4 regions of the Effusibacillus pohliae DSM 22757 genome follow, and region 3 is predicted to be linked to each of the others. Evidence: riboswitches for the same ligand, from Rfam matches in the RefSeq annotation. Region 3 holds a riboswitch; each other region holds the start of a gene.
The links. Region 3 has a riboswitch for cyclic di-AMP ahead of C230_RS0118240 (LysM peptidoglycan-binding domain-containing protein). Riboswitches for the same ligand answer to the same signal wherever they lie in the genome.
Positions count from the first base shown of each region.

Region 1: another riboswitch for cyclic di-AMP. It lies ahead of C230_RS21250 (3D domain-containing protein); the one in region 3 lies ahead of C230_RS0118240 (LysM peptidoglycan-binding domain-containing protein).
Region 2: another riboswitch for cyclic di-AMP. It lies ahead of C230_RS0104165 (TrkH family potassium uptake protein); the one in region 3 lies ahead of C230_RS0118240 (LysM peptidoglycan-binding domain-containing protein).
Region 4: another riboswitch for cyclic di-AMP. It lies ahead of C230_RS0111765 (APC family permease); the one in region 3 lies ahead of C230_RS0118240 (LysM peptidoglycan-binding domain-containing protein).

Region 1 covers NZ_AQXL01000108.1:15,506-19,719, reverse strand. Annotated here, with positions in the region: gene C230_RS0105750 (C40 family peptidase) at 1-433, shown strand, start outside; gene C230_RS0105745 (aminotransferase class I/II-fold pyridoxal phosphate-dependent enzyme) at 603-2,069, shown strand; cyclic di-AMP (ydaO/yuaA leader) riboswitch at 2,308-2,435, shown strand; gene C230_RS21250 (3D domain-containing protein) at 2,439-3,173, shown strand; gene C230_RS0105735 (glycosyltransferase family 4 protein) at 3,307-4,214, shown strand, end outside.
Region 2 covers NZ_AQXL01000099.1:19,035-23,248, forward strand. Annotated here, with positions in the region: gene C230_RS0104155 (TrmH family RNA methyltransferase) at 1-114, opposite strand, end outside; gene C230_RS0104160 (potassium channel family protein) at 210-860, opposite strand; gene C230_RS0104165 (TrkH family potassium uptake protein) at 873-2,213, opposite strand; cyclic di-AMP (ydaO/yuaA leader) riboswitch at 2,345-2,479, opposite strand; gene thrS (threonine--tRNA ligase) at 2,670-4,214, opposite strand, start outside.
Region 3 covers NZ_AQXL01000135.1:88,759-92,972, reverse strand. Annotated here, with positions in the region: gene ltaE (low-specificity L-threonine aldolase) at 1-227, opposite strand, end outside; gene C230_RS23060 (hypothetical protein) at 475-651, opposite strand; gene C230_RS0118240 (LysM peptidoglycan-binding domain-containing protein) at 775-1,590, opposite strand; cyclic di-AMP (ydaO/yuaA leader) riboswitch at 1,595-1,753, opposite strand; gene C230_RS0118235 (polysaccharide deacetylase family protein) at 2,071-2,913, opposite strand; gene mnmA (tRNA 2-thiouridine(34) synthase MnmA) at 3,041-4,174, opposite strand.
Region 4 covers NZ_AQXL01000125.1:34,046-38,259, forward strand. Annotated here, with positions in the region: gene C230_RS21420 (hypothetical protein) at 1-469, shown strand, start outside; gene C230_RS0111765 (APC family permease) at 589-2,493, opposite strand; cyclic di-AMP (ydaO/yuaA leader) riboswitch at 2,587-2,728, opposite strand; gene C230_RS0111770 (hypothetical protein) at 2,943-3,374, shown strand; gene rodA (rod shape-determining protein RodA) at 3,492-4,214, shown strand, end outside.

The sequences.
Region 1 (4,214 bases), on a different contig from region 3:
GCAGGCCAGCGGCTTGGACGTAGACGGGATCGTCGGGCCGCAAACGTTCCGAGCGCTGGAAAAGCGGCTGCTGCAGGCGCGGATTGCGGGAACGGCCCAACGGTACATAGGAGTTCCGTACGTTTGGGGTGGACAGTCCCCGACTGGATTTGATTGCTCCGGATTTACCGGTTACGTATTTGCCCGAAACGGATTGACGCTGCCCCGCGTGTCGGAAGAGCAGTTCAATGCAGGCGTGCCGGTACCGAAGAGCCAGCTGGAAGCAGGCGATCTGGTGTTTTTCAGCACGTACAAACCGGGTCCGTCCCATGTCGGGATTTACCTGGGAGACGGAACGTTCATCCATGCCAGTTCGTCAAAAGGAGTGACGATTTCCTCCCTGTCCAACCCCTATTGGACAGCGCATTATATAGGCGCCAGAAGTTATTTTTAATGCAGATGCAAACCGCTGCCGGCGGTTTGTATTTTTTTACTTTCGCGATGGACCAGCTTTTGCTATACTAACTGCTGTATGTTTTCAGGTGCAACTGCCGACTGTGGCATTCCCCTGCGCCAATCGCTTGGCGGATGCCAAGTTTTTTGAGAAAGGTTGGGAAGTTGAATTGAACGCAAATGAACAAGAGCGCACGCCTCTGTTCACCACGCTTGTCGAACACGCGCAGAAGAATCCGATCCAGTTTCACATTCCGGGCCATAAAAAAGGGGCCGGGATGGCGAAGGAGTTCCGCGATTTTATCGGAGAGAACGCGCTGTCGATCGATTTAATCAATATTGCGCCGTTGGATGACCTGCACAATCCGAAAGGGATGATCCGGGAAGCGCAGGAACTGGCGGCCAAAGCGTTTGGCGCTGACTATACGTTTTTCTCGGTGCAGGGTACATCGGGCGCGATCATGACAATGGTGATGTCGGTGGTGGGACCGGGGGACAAGCTGCTGGTGCCGCGCAATGTCCACAAGTCCGTATCGGCTGCGATCATTTTGGCGGGAGCGGAACCGGTGTTTATGCATCCGGAACTGGACCAAAATCTCGGAATCGCGCACGGAGTGTCGTATGACACGGTTCGCCGCACGCTCGACCAGCATCCGGACGCGAAAGGGGTGCTGCTGATCAATCCCACCTACTTTGGGGTTGCCTGCGACCTCAAGTCGATCGTCGACCTGGCGCATGAACGAGGCGTACCGGTGATTGTGGATGAGGCGCATGGCGTACACATCCATTTTCACGAAAAATTGCCCTTGTCTGCCATGCAAGCGGGCGCGGACATGGCTGCCACTTCGGTGCACAAGCTGGGTGGCTCGATGACGCAAAGTTCTGTGCTCAACGTGAAAGAAGGTTTGGTCAATCCCGATCACGTGCATGCGATCATGTCGATGCTGACCACCACTTCGACGTCGTATTTGCTGCTGGCGTCGCTTGACGTGGCCCGCAAACATCTGGCGATTCACGGGCGGGAACTGATCGACCAGGCGATCGAACTGGCCGAATACGCCCGCGCCGAAATTAACAGGATCGAGGGGCTGTATTGCTTCGGCCGGGAAATTTTGCATAACTCTTCCGTGTACGATATGGATCCGCTAAAGCTCACCATTTCCGTCAAGAAACTGGGGCTGACCGGGTACGATGTGGAACAGATGCTGCGGGAAGAGTTCAATATCGAAGTGGAGTTGTCCGATTTGTACAATATTCTTTGCGTTGTAACGCTCGGCGACACCAGGGACAATATCGACGCGCTGCTGCATGCGCTGCGGCGCATCGCGGAACGACACATGTACCGGACGGGCAAACAGGTGATCCAGGTGCACCTTCCTGAAATGCCAAAATTGGCCATGTCGCCGCGGCAGGCGTTCTATTCGCTGACGGAAGTGGTGCGTCTCGACGAGGCGGTCGGCCGCACGTTTGCAGAACTGGTGATGGCGTATCCGCCTGGCATTCCGATTTTGCTCCCGGGGGAAATCGTCACTCGGGAAAACGTCAACTACATTCGCGAACTGATGAAAGCGGGGCTGCCGGTGCAAGGACCGGACGATCCGGACATTGAATATGTGAAGGTCGTGAAACAAACCTGATCCGGTTCCTGACCACTGTTGGGGGCACACCCTGACGGTGTTTTTTTTGATCAAGGATGATCAACTCGGCGTTTGCCGAATTTCCAGCAACTCACTAATGACCGGTCCGCACAAGCCGGGTATAATGGACGGGTCTTACAAATAAGCCGAATCGCGGCCGGCACAGAGGTGGATGTCCGTTTCAGTTCGGAACATGGGCGCCCAGGATGGGGCTTCCAGTTTCCGGATGAACGCGTCAGCACCTGTCCCGCCGCGTACGGAGGAACCGATTTTCTGGGGTGAATGACGGCATGCGACAAGCCTGCCGTCCGGGATCCTTCTCCCGAACCCGTCAGCTAACTTCGGAGGCTTGGAAGGAGAGTGCATACGATGATGTTGACCTTGAAAAAGGCATCCGCCTGTGCAGCGATCGTTTCGGCTCTGATTGGCGGAGGGTGGATGGCCAAGGAGGCAGTGCACGGCAAAGCGGATTCTGGCAAGTCAACTGTCGAGGCACAGCAATCCCAGCCGCAGCCGCCTGCGACCTTGCAGTCCGCAGAGGAAAGCAAACAAAATGAGCCGGAGACCGCTGCGCAGTCAGCGGTGCTGGCTAGCCGCAGCGGCGCACCTGCTGCCCGGGCATATGCAAACGGTGCATCAGCCACCGGAGGAAATGGGAGCGCTTCGGCTGCTGCGCAAGGTGGCAGCGGGATGGCTGCAAACACCGTTCGCGAGGGCGATACCGGCAATCCGGCCGCTGTGCAGGCGCAACAGTCCCCCGCCATCGGACAGAAACCGGCCGTTACCGCCGGACAAACGCTCACCATGCGAGCGACCGCTTACGGTCCGACCGAAAGCAGCGGGCAATTTGGCGGAAAGACGTATCTGGGAACGCCGGTCCGACAAGGGGTGATCGCGGTCGATCCGAAAGTGATTCCGCTGGGTACCCGCGTTTGGGTCTCAGGATACCATCATCCGAATCTACCGGCCAATGGCTTCATGGCTGTAGCTGAAGACATCGGCGGGGCGATTCGCGGAAACCGGATCGACATCTATATCAACGCGGATGCGCAATCCGTGCGCGACTTCGGCATCCAAACCGTGCAGGTTCGTATCCTCAAATAAACAGAACCTGAACAGGTATCAGCGCCCATGCGGCACACGACGACCCGACCTTCTGTCGGGTTGTTTTTTTATATATGAAACATTTTCCAAGCAAACGGGCACCCTATCCCATAACACGGTGTGAGGTGATATGGTGACGATTCGCGTCATGCATCTGGTTCGACCGGCGGATGGCGGCATACGGGAGCATGTGAAAAGGCTGGCAGGCGGGCTGCCGCCCCGAGAGTTTGCGGCAATCGTGGTCTGCCCGGCCGCGTCCCCGCTGTATCGCGAATTGCCGTCATCAATTGCAAAAATTCCGCTTGCTCTCTGCGACGGCATGCACCCGTGGAGCGATTTGCGCAGCGTGCTGCATCTCCGCCAACTGCTCGACCGGCAGCCGGTTGACATTTTGCATATGCACGGAGCGAAAGCGGCGCTGATCGGGCGGATGGCGGCCGCATTGGCCAAACGACAACCGAGGTTGGTCTGCACATTGCACAATTTTATTGCGCCGGACAACCGGTTGCTGCAAACGTTGTTTTTGAACTTGGAAAATCGGCTGGCTGCCCGCACGGATCGATACATCGCAGTCTCTAACGCGTTGGCCGAACAGGTGCGGCGGCAAATCGGTTCTACTGCCGACAAGGTGGTCGTTGTGTACAATGGCCTGCCTCCAGCAGCCGGCCGATTTTCCCGCAGGCAGGCGCGAACCGTGATGAATGTTCCGCAGGATGCGGTTGTGATTGGCACAATCGCCCGGCTCATCCCGGAAAAAGGGGTGGACGACCTGCTGCTCGCCTTTCGCACGCTGGTCCAGAGCGGACATAACTGCTATCTGGCGGTGATCGGCGACGGTCCGCAAAAACGGGATTTGCAGAAGCTCTCATCCGATCTGCAGGACCGGATCCGCTGGTTGGGAGCGGTGGACGAGGCGTCCCGCCTGCTCCCCGGTTTTGATCTGTATGTGCAGAGTTCCCGCCGCGAAGGGTTTGGATTGGCGGTGTTGGAAGCGATGCGGGAAGGCGTGCCGGTGATCGCGACCGCTGTCGGCGGGCTGCC
Region 2 (4,214 bases), on a different contig from region 3:
GACAAGCCGAATGCCTTCGATCAAAAATCGGCCGGTCTGATCCCTGAACTTTTTCTGCTTTAAAGCCGCCCATTCTTTAACACGACTGTTACGTGAAGATGTAATCCGTTCCACCTGCAATCCCCTTTCTTTCACAAGACAACATTTGGCCTGCGTCCGACCGAACCGAGTTCTGCCACGACTGCCGGCCCAATCGGAGGCAGGCGCAGCTACGCCTGTTCCTCAAGTTCCTGCAAATCTTCGTTTTTGCCGACTACGACCAGCACATCCCCTTGTTTGATCCTATCCTGCGCCATCGGCGAAATGTTGATCTGATCGCCCGATTTGATCGCCATCACGGTGCAGCCAAACTTCCGCCGGATATCCGACTCGGCGAGCGTCTTGCCGACCATCTTTTCGTTGGCCACAATCTCGACCATGCTGTATTCCGGCGACAGTTCGATATAATCCAGGATGTTTGGCGAAATCAGGTTATGCGCAACGCGGACTCCCATGTCCCGCTCCGGGTAAACCACCCGATCGGCGCCGATTTTTTCCAACACCTTGCCGTGCAGCTCGCTTTGCGCTTTCACCACGATTTTTTTAACGCCCAACTCTTTCAGAATCAATGTGGTCATGATCGAAGCCTGGATATCGGCGCCAATCGCCACCACCACCACGTCAAAATTCCGAATTCCCAATGCTTTCAGGGCGTTCTCGTCGGTTGAGTCAGCTGTGACCGCATGCGTCACAAAATCCACCGCATCCTGGATACGGTCTTTATTCGTGTCGATGCCGAGCACTTCATATCCCATCTCATACAGCGTTTTCGCCACGCTCGTTCCAAAGCGGCCCATCCCAATCACCGCATACTGCTTCATGAAAGAAACCTCCTAGCCCACGAACAATTTTTCTTCCGGGTATTTGATCAATGCTTTGTCCTGTGCGCGGGCGGCCAAGGCCAGCGCCAGGGTGAGCGGTCCGACCCGGCCGGCAAACATCATCAAAATCAGAATCGCTCTGCCGGCATGAGACAATTCGGGCGTCAAATTGGTCGACAAACCGACCGTGCCAAACGCGGACGTTGCTTCAAACAAAAGCCGGATGAATTCTTTCTGCTCCGTGATCGTCAAGGTAAAAGTGACAGCCAGCAACATGATGGCGGAAACAACGGCTATCGCAAACGATTTGTAAATGGTTTTCAGATCGATGCTTTTGCGGAACGCAGACGTGGTGTCCTTGCCGGTGATGACGCTATACACGTGCAGCAAAATCACGATCGTCGTAACCGTTTTGATACCGCCCCCCGTCGACCCCGGTGAAGCACCGATAAACATTAACAAAATCGTCCACAATTTCGAAGCATCCGTGATCGAACCATAATCGATCGTCGCATACCCGGCCGTTCTGGCGGTGGTGGATGCGAACAGCGAGGCGAGAATTTTGCCGTCCCAACCGAGCGACCCGAGCGTCTTCGGATTGTGCATCTCCAACAAGAAGTAGCCGATTGCACCGATCAGCAGCAATGCGCTTGTCATCGTCAGCACCAGTTTCGAGTGCAGCGACAAGCGCGCTGGTTTTGGCGCCTTCCACAGATCGACCAGCACTGTGAAGCCCAGCCCTCCCAGAATGATCAGGAGCATGATCACCAGGTTGACCGTCGGATCGTCCACGAAACCAGTCAAACTTTTAAAGTCGCCAAACAGGTCAAACCCCGCATTGCAAAAAGCGGAGACCGCGTGAAAGATTCCATAGTAAATCGCCTGACCGACCGGCATCTCCACCGAAAAGCGGACAGCGAGGATCGCAGCAAAAATCAGTTCGATCCCGACCGTGATCAAAACGATGTTGCGGGCCAGCCGGATCACGCCCTCCATCGAATTGACGTTGAGCGCTTCCTGGATGACCAACCTTTCTTTCAATCCAATCCGTCTGCCGGTGTAAATAATGATAAAGGTGGCGACCGTCATAAACCCAAGTCCGCCGACCTGGATCAAGGTCAGGATCACCAGCTGTCCGAACAAATTGAATTGGGTCAACGTATCGACCACCACCAGACCGGTCACGCATGTGGCGGAAGTGGCCGTAAACAAGGCGTCCAAAAAATTAAGACCGACTCCGCTGTTGGAAGCGATCGGCAGACTGAGCAGCGCACCCCCGACCAGAATCAGGGCTGCAAAGCCGACAGTCAGAATCCGCGCAGGGGTCAACCACTTCTCAAGTGATTGCTTCATCTGAGTCCTCCTCTTTCCACCCCAAACCGTACAACAGTAGAATGCCCAGTTTTGGAAAAACAAAAAAACGGCACATGCTTCCCCGTTCAACCCGAAAGGGAAAGTTGCACCGAAGAAAAAGAGCCAATTTTCCTCCCCCTTGCTTTGGCCGACGAAGTTAGCTGACGGGTAGGATGGCAAGGATCAACATCCCTCCTGCATGCGCAGGATGAACCCCAAACAATCGGGTCCTCCGTTCCCGCGACGGGATTAGGCCTTGATCTGGACTATTGAACTAAGCATACTCTTCCCGCCTGCAAGAAGCGAGTCCAGCAATTGTCTTTTTTTGCATGTGAAAGCTTGCTACATCCGTTATTTTCCTGCCATGACCGTTTTTCTCAGCCAAGCTCCGGTTTGCAACACCACACAAAAAAATCCGGGCAGCGCCCATTTGCCAAGCGCCGCCCGGTAAGCCGGTCACTTCCGGTCCTTAATCTCCCGCAAAATCGCTTCCGCCACTTCCTCAACCTTCTGCACGCCCTGGTCACCCGCCCCGCGTTTACGTACGGAGACAGTGCCGGATTCCGCTTCCTTCGCTCCCACCACCAGCATGTAGGGGATCTTCTGCATCTGGGCTTCGCGGATCTTGTAACCGATCTTTTCGTTCCGGTTGTCGAATTCGACGCGGATCCGCCTGCTTTTCAGGTATTCATAGACTTTTTGCCCGTATTCCTCAAACTGCGGTGAAATCGTCAGCACCTTCGCCTGCACGGGCGCCAGCCAGGTGGGGAACGCTCCCTCGTACACCTCGATGAGATAGGCGGTCATCCGTTCCATCGTACTCAAAATGCCGCGATGGATCACAACCGGACGGTGCATTTTACCGTCTTCGCCGACGTACTCGAGGTTGAATCGTTCCGGCAGCAGGAAGTCGATTTGCGCGGTGGACAGGGTTTCCTCCTTGCCGATCGCCGTTTTCACCTGCACATCCAACTTCGGCCCATAGAACGCCGCTTCCCCTTCCGCTTCCACATAGGGGAGACCCATTTCGTCCATCGCTTCCTTCAGCATCGACTGCGCCTTTTCCCACATTTCGTCGTCCTGGTAGTATTTTTCGGTGTTGTTCGGGTCGCGGTACGACAGGCGGAACCAGTAGTCCTCAATCCGGAAGTCCTTGTAGACCCGCTGGATCAGCTCCACCACCCGCTTGAACTCCGACTTAATCTGGTCGGGCCGGCAGAAAATATGGGCGTCGTTCAGCGTCATCGCCCGTACCCGCTGCAGGCCTGACAGCGTCCCGGACATCTCGTAGCGGTGCATGGTGCCCAGTTCCGCAATCCGCAGCGGGAGATCGCGGTAGCTCCGCAGCTCATTTTTGTACAGCATCATGTGATGCGGGCAGTTCATCGGGCGCAGAACCAGTTCTTCATTGTCCATTTTCATCGGCGGGTACATGTCTTCCTGGTAGTGGTCCCAGTGCCCGGAAATTTTGTACAGCTCCACACTCGCCAAGTGTGGGGTGTAGACATGTTCGTAGCCGAGGCTCTCCTCAAGATCGACGATGTACCGCTCGATCGTCCGCCGGATGCGGGAACCGTTGGGCAGCCACAGCGGCAGCCCCTGCCCGACCTCCTTGGACAGCGTAAACAGCTTCAGTTCCTTGCCGATCCGGCGATGGTCGCGGCGCTTCGCCTCTTCCAGCCGCTGCAGGTATTCTTCCAACTGCGACTGTTTCGGCCAAGCGGTGCCGTAGATTCGCTGCAGCATTTCGTTTTCCGCGTTACCGCGCCAGTAGGCGCCGGCGATCGAAAGCAGCTTGAACGATTTGATGCAGCCGGTCGACGGCAGGTGCGGGCCGGTGCACAGATCGGTGAACTCCCCTTGCGTATAAATGGAAATCACCGCATCTTCCGGCAGGTCGTTGATGATTTCGACCTTGAAACGATCGCCCCGCTCCTCGAACATTTTGAGCGCTTCTTCGCGGGCGATCTCCTGCCGGCGGATCGGCAGATCTTCCTTGAC
Region 3 (4,214 bases):
TCGCCCGCCCGCGCGTGCGACAAAATCGCCACCTGGTTGCCCTGCGTGCCGCTCGTCACAAACAGGGCCGCTTCCTTCCCCAGTTTCTCCGCCGCCAGTTCCTCCAATCGGTTGACGGTCGGATCTTCCCCATATACATCATCACCCAGTTCCGCCTCAGCCATCGCTTTCCGCATCGCCTCCGTCGGCAGGGTGACCGTATCGCTCCGCAAATCGATCCGCTGCATCGTTCTCTCTCCCGTTTGTCTCGATGTAATTTCCGACTGTTTCACTCTGATTTTACTATTGTAATCCAGTGCGCCGCATATCACAAGATCGCCAAAAGGGGATTTACAATAAATGTAAATCAAACAAAAAATCCACCCTGTGCCATTCAGGAGACCCAATGCAAAAAAAACCGAATTCTTTCGTCCGGGTTTCTTTGTTCAAGTTTGATTGAGTTCTTTTCCGACAATCCAAACCTGGATCACCCCGTCATCCGCGCAAATCGTTTTGCCTTTTCAATTCCTGGTGAATCTGCCGCAGCGTGTTTCCGATGTTGCCCAATGCGAGCAAAATAAACCCAAGCATCACAAACGTGACGATTTCTCTCGTAAAACAGGCGACAATCGCCAGCACGATCGCATACAAAACGTAACGCCAGTCATTCATCGAATCCCCTCCCGTATCCTAGAAAATTATTCCATACCGATCGGCAAAACTCCTGCATCTGACCAAAAAAATCGCCGTTCTTCCAAGAGAACGGCGTCAGGGAGGCGAAATATCCGCTTTTTTCTACTTCAATATATAAATCTTTACATTTTGCATGCCAAACTGGCTGGCTTCCTCATCCGATGTCGGCACGAAAATATCGATGTGGTTCCCTTTGATCGCGCCCCCCACATCTCTTGCGTAGGCGATCATGCCGCCGAACGGCAGACCGGAAAACGAGTAACCGGTGATGTACAGCTTGGAACCGAGCGGAATCACCGACGGGTCGACCGCCACGGTACCCACCTGCAGCGGATTGCCGAAGTAGTCGACCGCTCCCCATGATCCATTGCACTGCGCAGATGCGGTATAAGCGGTTGCCACGCCGGAAATCACCCGGCTGTAGGCCAACGTTTGTCCCAAGGCTGTTTTCACTTGCGGCTGTTGCCCCGCAGTCGCGGCTGCAGTCGCTGTTGCATGCTTGGTGGCAGCCGGGGACACAACCGGTTTGCTGGCTACACCCGTTTTTGGCAGGCGCAGCACAACACCGGGGTACAGATTCAACGGATCGACGCCCGGATTCGCCGCCAGCAGATCCTTCAGGGGAAGATGCAGCTTGCGGGAGATTTTCCAGAACGTGTCATCGCCGGTCACTACGTATGTGCCATCGGCGTCCGCCTTTCCATCCGGCACCCGAATGGCTTGTCCGATCTGCAGATTCCGCGGATGCACGCTTGGATTGGCTGCGGTTAGCTCTGCGAGCGACACATGATGCGTTCGGGAGATTTTCCACAGCGTGTCACCCGGCTTCACCTCGTATGTACTCGCCAACGCCGGCGTCGCCAGACTGGCGATGGACAGGCCTGCGGCCATTGCGGCCAGTTTCTTTTTTGCACTCATGTTATCCTCTCCTTTTGTTCGCCTGCGGAGTTAGTTGTCGGGTTCGGATTGAGGATACAACCCTACGCCATCGGCGATTCACCCCAAACGGAACGACCGCGCCGCTCCGTAAAAAATAGGTCCCCCGCACTTCGATGGTTTGAAGTTTCGGCATCAACTACGATAACAAGAAAATCCCTCGCGAAAAAGCGGTAAATTATGGAAGAAAAACGGCCAGCTCGTTAACGTTAAAAAGAGGCGCGCTCGGGGATACTATCACGCGGCCTCTTTCAAATTTTTGTTTCACGTTTGACACCATGAGGTGCATCCCTGTGAATTCCACTGCGGATTCCACTTTGATGCGTCGTCGCTCCACATTTCTAGCAGACAGACTATCTCGTCCCGCTTCCTGCCTTCCGCCATGTCGGGCGGCGTGGCCTGATCCTTTGGACAGCCAGTGCGGTGTGCAGAATTTTACACCCGCCCGCCGGTGTGATCCACTCACGAACGATAAGCCGGGATGCCCAGCAATTCGGGGACAGTGACGAACCGGTAGCCTTCTTCCCGCAGCGTCTCGATCACACGCGGCAGCGCCCGCACCGTATCCTCCAGGCTTTCCCCGCGTCCGCCGGCGCTGTGTTCCAACACGATCGAACCGGGACCGGCATGGGCGAGGATGTTGGCTGTTACTTGCGCCGCAGTCAGCCTTGCCCAGTCGAGACTGTCCACATTCCACAAAATAATTTTGTTGCCCAGGGCGATGATCTCACGAATCACCGGTTCATTGAGAGCGCCGTATGGCGGACGGAATAGATGCGGTCTGACGCCGACCAGCCGGTGAATTTCGTTTGCCGTGCGCTCGACCTGCTCGCCGACTTGCGAAATCGGGATTTTCGTCAGGTTCGGATGATTCCAACTGTGGTTGCCGACCACGTGCCCTTCCCTGTAAATCCGGCGCAATACTTGCGGATGGTCCGCGATGCGCCTGCCGACACACATAAAAGTCGCTTTTACATCATAATGGGCGAGCACGCTCAGAACACGCGGCGTCCACACATCGTCCGGGCCATCGTCAAATGTGAGGGCGATTTCATTGCGACGCGGTCCGTGCAAAATCACATCGTTCGGAAATCGGGACGCCCAGTCTACATGCCGGACGTGCGGGTGCCGCTCCGCCATTCGCTCCGGGCCGTGCTGAAACGGTGCCACCTGGCGTGACAGATACTTCCACTGATCCGGTCGAACCAACAAAGCGGCAGGCGGTGGTGAAAAGCGGTATGGATGGTACCCGGCTGTCACAGGCCAGCCGTAGGGATACAGGTGGCATGGACTTGGAAAAACCATATGGAATCCCCCCAACGTATCATTCGTTGTACTATATGGGGAAACCCTCGGGCAGGTGCGAAAAAAAAACAGCGGGCACCCGTGGACGCCCGTGTTCTTCCATTCACTCCCGTGTTCGCCTTCAACGTCACTTGGCCGACGCCACCGCCTGGTAGGCAGCCGGCAGCTCGCGGTAGACCCGGTCAATAATGCCGCCGCCCAGGCACACTTCGCCTTGGTAGAACACAACCGCTTGCCCTGGAGTGACCGCTTTTTGCGGCTGATCAAAAGTTACGTCGCATGTGCCGTCCGGATGCGGATACACAGTTACTGCCTGATCCGGCTGGCGATAGCGGAACTTGGCCATGCATGAGAACGGCTGCGGCGGCTGTTTGCCGCTAATCCAATTGACATCGATGGCAAACAGCCCTTTCGAATACAGCCGTGGATGATCGGCCCCCCGTTCGACGTACAGAATATTGTTTTTCACATCCTTATCCACCACAAACCACGGCTCCCCGGCACCGCCGAGGCCCAGACCGTGCCGTTGCCCGAGCGTATAGTACATCAACCCTTCATGCCGGCCGACAACTTCGCCCGACGTGGTGCGCATCTCCCCCGGTTGCGCCGGCAGGTAGTGGCGCAAAAACTCCCGGAAGTCCCGCTCGCCGATAAAACAGATCCCAGTGCTGTCTTTCTTCCTGGCGGTCGGCAGATCGGCTTCCAGCGCGATTTGCCGCACTTGCTGTTTGGTGAGGTGGCCGATCGGGAACATCGCCTTCGACAGTTGGTACTGGTTCAAAGCGTTGAGAAAATAGGTCTGATCCTTGTTCGGATCGACCCCGCGCAACAGCCGGTATTCTTCGTCCGCGTGCGCGATGCGGGCATAATGGCCGGTCGCGATATAATCCGCGCCAAGCTCCAACGCCTTCTCCAAAAATTCGCCGAACTTGATCTCACGGTTGCACATCACGTCCGGATTGGGAGTCCGACCTTTGCGGTACTCGTCCAAAAAATATTCGAACACTTTCTCCCGGTATTCTTTTTCGAAATTGACCGTGTAATAAGGAATTCCGATATGCTCACAAACGCGCCGCACATCGTGAAAATCTTCCTCAGCCGTACAATGGCCAAACTCGTCCGTGTCGTCCCAATTTTTCATGAACAAGCCGATTACGTCATACCCCTGCTGTTTCAAGAGCAGGGCGGTAACCGAGGAGTCGACGCCGCCGGACATGCCGCAGACGACTCGTATATCTTCAGGTTTCCGGTTCATTTCCATCACCTTCCATCTATGCAATGCTTCGCCTCTGTTTAGCTTT
Region 4 (4,214 bases), on a different contig from region 3:
CAACAAAGATGGCCAATCCACCGATTTTTTCAAGCTATCCGGTAAGGTACGGGTGGTGTATTTCTTTAAATCCGACCCCTCATCGATTGAAGATATGATCAATTTGCAGGAAAAACTCAAGGAAAAAGAGCTTTTTGGAAACGCTGCCTTATTGATTCCTGTTCCGCTAAATGAAGATATAACTCCCGCTTTAGTAAGCGAGTATGGTTTCAAAGCGGATCTTAGTGGGTGGTGGTTCCTTTCCCCGAAAGAAAATCCGTATACAATTGCTTCTCGTTTCTTTCTGAAAGGGGTAAATCATTCAGATAAGATACTCACAACCGACCCGATTATCGTCGAAGTAGATCGGAATAATTGGGTTCGGAGAGTCATTAATGGCCATTTTGCAGGAAATGCCACCGATGTAGAAGAGGGCACTCATAGCAAAGAGAACCTAATGCGAGACATCGAAATCATGGCGCAGGAGTGAGTGGTTGTTCTTTCAAGAATTTCTTTCAGGATTCAAATAGAACGGCTGGGCCAGCAAGGGGTCCAGCCGTTGCATCAGAGAGGACGATGCGGGGAGCAGTTTGAACCGCGCAATTGGGTTCACCTTTGCAAATGGTATGGGACGGTTGTGATAATTACGTCTTTGTGTCTCAATAACCATGCCCGAAGCAGCAATGCGCTTTGGTTGTGCAATATAAAGTGCCACCATTTTCTCGGGATAAACTGCGGGATCAGGATATGAACATGATCCGGCCGTCCCTCATGTGTTTCTACACGTTGAATAAAGCGTGTGATTGGGTTCAGAAGTGACCGGTATTCACTTTTCAGCGTCACCAGGCGACATGGAGCTCCCCATTCCTCCCATTTTTTCTCCATTTTATCAATATCTTCATCGTTAAACCCCACATATAAGGCGATCACGTCTGTGTGTAAACTTTTGGCGAATGATATGGTGTTCAGCACGACTCGGTGGACGCCTGACACCAGCACGATCGTCACAACGTGGTGGGATCTCGGTTTCATCGTCTTATAATCGATTCTCAATTCATCGGCCACTTGCTCATAGTGCCGACGAATGGCGAGACATCCGAGAACGATCGCAGGCAGGACCACGATCACAATCCAGGCGCCATCCGTGAACTTTGTGGTAGCGACCACGATCGAAACGAGTGCCGTGGTTACCGCGCCAACCGCATTTACCGACATTTTCAGCTTCCAATACGGCCCTTTGATTCTTAGCCAGCGGCGTACAAGTCCGATTTGGGCGATCGTGAACGAAACGAATACGCCAATCGAATAAAGCGGAATCAGCAAGTTTGTTTCCGCTTGAAACGCCAATATCAAAAGAGAAGCCAGAGCCGCCAGAATGATCATTCCGTTTGAGTAACCCAGGCGATCCCCACGGATCGTCAGCGATCTGGGCAAAAAACCGTCACTGGCAACAAGGGCTGCCAGTTGTGGAAATCCCGTAAATGTGGAGTTGGCTGCCAAAATCAAAACAATAAATGTCAACCAGATGATGATTTGATAGATGGGACCGTGGCCAAAATAAACGCCTGCCAATTGGGACAGCATCGTATTTTGAGGATCCACCGAAATTCCCTTGACATACAACTGGTAGGCAAATCCCAACAGAGTTCCGCCGGTAATGAGTCCCAGCGCCACGTAAGCTTTTACCGCATTTTTTGCCGCCGGTTCTCGAAAAACGGGAACCGAGTTGGAAATCGTCTCAATTCCTGTCAAGGACGAGCAGGCTGCGCTAAACGCTTTTAATAAAAGAAGTGTGGTGAGTCCTTTTGGTATAGTACCAACCGACGGCGTCGAGGGTTGCACAAATCCTTTCTGCAGCTGATCGGTGAATCCCGTCAGGATCAGGAAAACCATGCTGATCATAAACAATAGAGTGGGCCAGGCAAATATGCTGGCTGACTCTGAGACCCCGCGCAAATTCACCAAAAGAATGATCAGCACACAGATCACCGACAGGGTGGTGGCGTGGGGAGCAACCACCGGATAAGCGGACGCAATGGCCTGTACTCCGGCAGATACGGAAACCGCTACGGTCAGGATGTAATCGACTAGCAGTGAACCTGATGCAACCAAGGGAATCCAAGACGTTTTAAAGTTGTCTCTGGCGATCATATAGGCGCCGCCACCGTTTGGGTACGCCAGGACACCCATAATGTAGGATACAATCAGTATGATCAGGAGTACCACGGTGGCGAAGGTGATAGGCAGAATCAGCCACTTGGCGGCGGGGCCTAACATGGCCACTTCTGTCATTCCGGCTTCCGGCCCATATGCGACGGATGAATAGAGGTCGGCGGCCAGTACAAGCAAAGCCACAAACCAATACAGTTTGTTATGTTTGGCATGCAGTTCACTTGTGCGCATGGGCCGGCCGATGAAGATCCGTTTCAGGCTGTTGAAGTTGGCAAGCGCAAAAATGATGGCCAAAACAGCACTCAGGACAAGCAGGGGGTGAGTCCAATGAGGATTGAACATCTAAACGTTCTCCTTTCCCAATGTTACGGGTACCAAGTAGTTTGCCAATCATTTGCCTGGAAAATGCAACAAACGGCCGGAAAGGCCGTTGTAGCCTCCTCTGCTTTCGCCTACGGAGTTAGCTGACGGGTTCAGGTGGCAGAAGAGTTGTCACCTTACCAATGATGATCATTGGATTCACCCCAAAAGAATTGGGTCCTCCGCTCTGTCGAAACAGATTCGGCATTATCCGGTTAATGAGCATTATTATAAAACAGTGTTAAAAATGCACAATGGCCGGTCGATGGGGGGAGCGGCATTTTTGGTTCGATTTGTTCCGAATCTAACGAAAAATAATGTGTTTTCGTTGCCAAGCATCCATTTTCTTTAGTTTCAAGTGCCGAGTCAGTGCGGAAAATGGGGAGAGAGTGGTATATTTAGAAATAGAATGGATGAATAGGAGGAACCGTATGTCTGATCATCATCCGATCTTTGGCCACACCATCACAAACCAGCGGCTGGGCCACCATCAACACCCCCTAGCCCTCCACGGTCCCATTGTTCATATCAAATCAGTTATTAAGACAGTCGAAGAAGATGTGCGGGTGCAAGGGGTTGCCCATCACCACCTGCTAATTCATCAGACAGCGGTGTTTGACGTTCGGGGCGGGGATCCGTCAATCGTTAAGGACGAAATTTTTTGTTCAATCCGTTATGGAGATTCATGGGGGTTGAATGGGCCAATTCCAGATCTTCAGGCAGGTCAGGTGATTGAGTTGCAAGGAGAATACATTGACAAAAATCATGCCTATCCATCGGTTGGCAATCCCGGTGATCCGGTGTTGCATTTCACACATCATCCGGTTGGATTTGTGATTTATCAGGGAGTCCGTTACGAATGATTGCCCATGAGCGGCTGTCGGCCGGTACAGACGATTGTTTTTGCGTTTTCCACAATTATTCCGTATTTGTTTGATATATTATGTAGATGCGGAACTTGAAGGACAGGTGGCATTGAAATGGTAAGCAGAGAGTGGCTGAAACGGCATATCAAAGACTTCGATTTTCTGATGCTGCTCGTGTTGCTCGCGATTTCGGCGATCAGCACGGTCGCCGTCTATTCGACCACGGTCCACCGTCCCGGAATGGAAGATTGGTACGTCAAAGAAGTCGCCTGGCAGATCGTTTCCTATATCGGCACGCTGTTTTTTGCGATACTCGATTATGAGATGTTTCGAAACCGCGTGGCCTGGATCGGATATGGGATCAGTCTGTTTTTGCTGGTTATCGTATTCGCGTTTCCCGCTGTCAAAGGCGCCCACAGCTGGATTTTGCTGCCCGGTTTTCAGTTTCAGCCGTCCGAGTTTGCGAAAATCTTTGTGATACTGACGATCGCCGATTATATGGCGAAAATCAGACAGCAGCAAACCGCTTTTGGCTGGAAACAGTTCGGAACCGTCTTGCTGATTGCGGGAGTACCGCTTGTTTTGATAGTAAAACAGCCTGCGCTGGGGCAGGCGCTCGTGCTGATCGGAATCTTGTTCAGCATGACCGTTCTGTTTGTCAGCAGGCGGCAACTGATCCTGTTGGCGATTGCCGGCGGGCTGTTGGGCACAGCGGTTATTCTCGGTACAGCCGTGTTTCCCGATCAGACGTTAAAGCTGATTCACAATCTTCCGCTGGCAGAGCATCAGAAGGAACGAATCGTCACGTTCCTCGATCCGGAAGCGGATCCGACGGGG